DNA from 2 places in the Streptomyces sp. HUAS TT11 genome. Region 2 is predicted to be linked to the other one. Evidence: riboswitches for the same ligand, from Rfam matches in the RefSeq annotation. Region 2 holds a riboswitch; the other holds the start of a gene.
What was found. Region 2 has a riboswitch for thiamine pyrophosphate ahead of ACSHXN_RS07240 (purine-cytosine permease family protein). Riboswitches for the same ligand answer to the same signal wherever they lie in the genome.
Positions count from the first base shown of each region.

Region 1: another riboswitch for thiamine pyrophosphate. It lies ahead of thiO (glycine oxidase ThiO); the one in region 2 lies ahead of ACSHXN_RS07240 (purine-cytosine permease family protein).

Region 1 covers NZ_CP196184.1:6,613,203-6,615,395, forward strand. The annotation lists gene thiS (sulfur carrier protein ThiS) at 1-115, opposite strand, end outside; gene thiO (glycine oxidase ThiO) at 112-1,275, opposite strand; TPP riboswitch at 1,274-1,385, opposite strand; gene ACSHXN_RS29525 (hypothetical protein) at 1,397-1,765, opposite strand; gene ACSHXN_RS29530 (NAD(P)/FAD-dependent oxidoreductase) at 2,111-2,193, shown strand, end outside.
Region 2 covers NZ_CP196184.1:1,550,924-1,553,116, forward strand. The annotation lists partial or broken gene ACSHXN_RS07230 (Dps family protein) at 1-386, shown strand, start outside; partial or broken gene ACSHXN_RS07235 (DUF3140 domain-containing protein) at 458-694, shown strand; TPP riboswitch at 987-1,081, shown strand; gene ACSHXN_RS07240 (purine-cytosine permease family protein) at 1,073-2,193, shown strand, end outside.

The DNA of each region.
Region 1 (2,193 bases), 5.1 Mb from region 2:
TTTCGTTGAGGGCGGCGGCCACGCCCGACGGGGCCGTGGTCAGGATCCGGACCACGGCGTCGAGCGCGGTGTCGGGGGCGATCCGGTGGGACTCGCCGTTGACCGAGATGTTCATGCGGGCTGCTCCGTGAGTGCCGCGGCGAACCGCGTGGGGGTGAAGGGGCGGGCTTCGTCGGGGAGCTCGCCCGTGGTCAGGACGTGGGCCATGACGTCGCCGGTGACGGGGGTGAGCAGGACGCCGTTGCGATAGTGCCCGGTGGCCAGCAGCAGGCCGTCCAGCCGGGTGGGCCCGAGCAGCGGCGCGTTGTCCGGGGAACCCGGACGCAGACCGGCACGGGTCTCGGTGAGTGGCAGCTCGGTGATGCCGGGGACCAGCTCGTGCGCGTCCCGCAGCAGTTCGTAGACGCCGCCCGCGGTGACCGTCGTGTCCCAGCCCAGCTCCTCGCTGGTGGCGCCGACGACCAGCTCCCCGTTCTCGCGCGGCACCAGGTAGACGTGGCTGCCGCGGACGACGGCACGCACGGTACGGCTCAGGAACGGCGCGTACCGCTCGGGCACGGTCAGCCGCAGCACCTGGCCCTTCACCGGCCGTACGGGTGGCAGGACCTCGTCCGGGACACCCGCGAGCCGTCCGCTCAGGCTGCCCGCGGCGAGGACCACCTGCCCGGCGGAGAGGTCGTCCCCGCCGGAGGTCCGGACGCCTGCGGCGCGGTCGTGCACCACCGTCAGCCGTTCGGCCCACGTCCGGTGGAAGACGACCCCGGCCCGTTCGCACGCGACGACCAGGGCCGCCGCCAGCCGGCGCGGGTCGATCTGGTGGTCTCCGTCCACCCTCAGGCCGCCGCGCACACCGGGCGCGAGCATCGGCTCCAGGCGGCGGCACTCGCGTCCGTTCAGCCACTCCGCCGCGAGGCCGGACCGCTGCTGCAGTGCGTGCAGTTCCCGCAGGTGGGCACGGTCGTCGGCATCCAGCGCGACCGCCAGCGTGCCGCACCGGCGGTAGCCGAGGTCCCGGCCGGACGCCTCGGCGAGCTCGTCGGCGAAGTCGGGGTAGCGACGGGCGGACTCGAGGTTGAGGCCGAGCAGCGTCTGCTCCCCGTAGTGCAGTTCGGTGACGGCGGCGAGCATCCCGGCGGCCACCTGGGCGGCACCACCGCCGGGCTCGGGATCCACCACGGTGATGGAGAGCCCGTGCCGGGCCGCCCGCCAGGCGGTCACCAGCCCGATGATTCCGCCCCCGACCACGAGGACGTCCGATGTGGGTGCAGGAGACATGGGCGTCACGCCCCCTCCCTTCGCCGGCATGACCCGGATCAGGTTCGTACGGTCGGAGGCCGCCAGCCTCCCTCTCAGCCCGGTGCGTCCGGGCTCCCGCGAGTGCTTTACGTCGGCCACCCTATCCGCTGCCCTTTGCCTCGGTAAGGGAGCCTCCGCACACGGCCCCGTCGCTCGAAGGACCGGCCTTCGCCCGCGTGATGGCGAGGACCGTCGCGCTGGTTCCGGCCATGGTGTCGATGCGCCCGCGTTCGATCGGCAGGAAGGCCCGGCGGGTGGCGACGGCCACCACGGCGGAGCCAATGATCATCGGGGGGCCGCACGCCAGGGCGACCACGAGCGGGAGCGCAACCAGGATCGCAGGGATGTGCACGGGGGTGCCGACTTCCAGGCCGACCACGAGGGCGTACAGCAGGACGGCGGTCGCCGGGGCGGCGGTGCGGGCGGCCCGTGGCGTTCTCGGGCTGACGTCACTGGTGCGTGTCGGCACTTGTCCGGGCGTTGGGCGTCTCCCGTATCCAGTCGTCCGCGGGCCGAGGTGGCTGGTCCGGAGTCAGTCTGCGGGGTCGGGGATCGAGTCGTCGGGCCCTGACCGGGCGTCGCCGCGTGCCGTGAGCAGGCGTGGGAGGGCGGCGAAGTGGCTCCGGCCGGCGAATCGACGAGCGACAGGCCGGCGCCCGCTCAGTACGCCCGAACGGGGTCGTCCGTGGGCCGTCCGGGGGTGGCCGGCGATTCCGGGTGACGGCGGGCGACGAGCAGTACGGCGCTGGTCACGCGGGTATGACGCAACGCCTTTGCGGGTAGGCGATAGCTTTCACGAGACTATGGTGATCAAGTGAGCGAGCAGACGCAGGCGCGGAGCGATTCGGCACGGCGGGTGGTCGTCGTGGGCGCGGGCATGGCAGGGGTGCAGACCGC
Region 2 (2,193 bases):
TGGCGAAGCAGGCCCACTGGAACATCGTCGGACCGAGGTTCCGTTCGATCCACCTCCAGCTCGACGAGGTGGTGGCCACGGCGCGCTCCTGCTCGGACACCATGGCCGAACGCGCGGCCGCGCTCGGCGTCCCGCCGGACGGCAGGCCGGAGACCGTCGGCTCCGCCTAAGGCCTGCCGGGCGCGAAGGACGGCCGGCTGCGCGACACCGACGTCGTCCGGTTGATGGTCGAGTCGCCCGGGACGGCGATCGGACGCCTGCGCACCCGGATCGACGTGACCGGCGAACCGGACCCGGTCACCCAGGACCTGCTGATCGGGCTCACCGCGGAGCTGGAGAAGCAGCACTGGATGTTCGAGGCGGAGAACCGGCCGCGGGAGGACTGAGCGGACGGCACACCTACGGACACGAGCACGTACGGAGCGGACGGTGCCCGCGAGGGCGAGAGGAGTTCACGATGGCCGACGCCCTGGAGACGGACGCGCTGTGGGACGAGTTCCAGCGGGTGGTGAACATGACGTCCCAGGAACTCGCGGCCTGGCTGCGGGTCCAGGACGCCGACCGGGGAACGGGCACTCCCGGCCGGGCGGACGGCCCCACCGGCCCCCGCGTCGTCGCCATCCTGCAGAAGCGGCGCATGGACCTCACCGACGACGACATCCGGGTCATGCGCGAGGTGGTGGACCAGGTGACGCTCGAGCAGAACAGGTAGAGGGCTCGGCGACCGTCGCGGCGAAGGCCGCCGTGCCCCACCGGGACATCGGTCCGGGGACGCGGGCGAAACCCGCCGCGAACACCGAACCCGGCGCCCCGGCCCGGGCGTTGCCGGGGGCCGCTCGTCAGGTACGCGGTCCGGACCGTCCCGGGGCACGCCGCACGGGCGGGCCGCGGCGGCGTCACGCAGCGAGGCTCCGACCGGCCGCCACCGCATCCGGTGGCGGCCCTTCTGTATGGCACATCCGGCGGCTCGGGTTAGTCTTGCCGCCGTACCGGACACGGGGTGCCCCACCTGCGGGCTGAGATCACACCCGTTGAACCTGAACCAGTTCGTACTGGCGGAGGGATGTCTTTCATGCCATTGGCGCATGTCTCCGGCGGGCTGCCCGCCGACGGCCGGCGGACCGTCTTCGACGGGCGGATGCCCACCGCTCCCGGCGATCTCAGGGTCGAGGGACACGGCATCGAACCGGTCCCCGAGAGCAATCGCTACGGCGGCGCGGGCCGGCTGTTCACGGTGTGGTTCGCCCCCAATCTGACCATGACGGGTGTCTTCACGGGCACCATCGGCATCACGCTCGGCCTCGACTTCACCACGGCACTCCTCGCCGTCGTACTGGGCACGGTGCTCGGTGCAGTCCCCACGGCCTACCTCGGCACCTGGGGAAGCCGCACCGGTGCGGGCCAGCTCCCGCTCGCCCGGCTCGCGTTCGGACGCGCGGTGGTGCTGCCGGGAGCCCTGCAGTGGCTGTCCTCGGTCGCCTGGGACGCACTGATCGGCCTGTTCGGCGGGGACGCGCTTGCACGCCTGTGCGGCTGGCCGTTCTGGCTCGGGGTGCTGGTCATGATGCTGGGGCAGGGTGCGCTCGGGGTGCTCGGCTACGAGGCGATCCACCGTCTTCAGATCGTCATGACCTTCGTCCTCGCGGCCGCCTTCGCACTGATCGCCGTACGGATGCCGTCGGGCGTCCACCCCGCCCTGTCGGGCAGTGCACACGGTGCGGACCGGGCGGGCGCGTTCGTACTGACCAGCACCATCGCCCTGAGTCTGACCCTGTCCTGGGCCCCGTACGCCAGCGACTTCAGCCGATATCTGCCGCGCACCACGTCCCGGACCCGGATGTTCTGGTACACGCTGCTCGGTCTGGTCGTGTCGTTCATGGCCGTGCAGGTCCTCGGTCTGTGGGGCGCCTCGGCGCTCACCGACCAGACGGCCGCCGGGGTGGAGCAGTTGCTCGGCGGAGGCGCGCCGGGCGCGTTCGGACTGCTCGCGGTGGCGCTGGCGGCCCTGTGCAGCAACGCCATGAACGACTACAGCGGCTCACTGGCACTGCAGACCATCGGCCTGCGCATACCGCGCCCGGTGGCGGCCGCCCTTGCCGCCGCTCTCGGATTCCCGCTGGTGCTGTGGATGCACGCGGCCGACACCACCGCCCGCTTCCAGAACGTGCTGCTGTTCGTCGGCTACTGGATCCC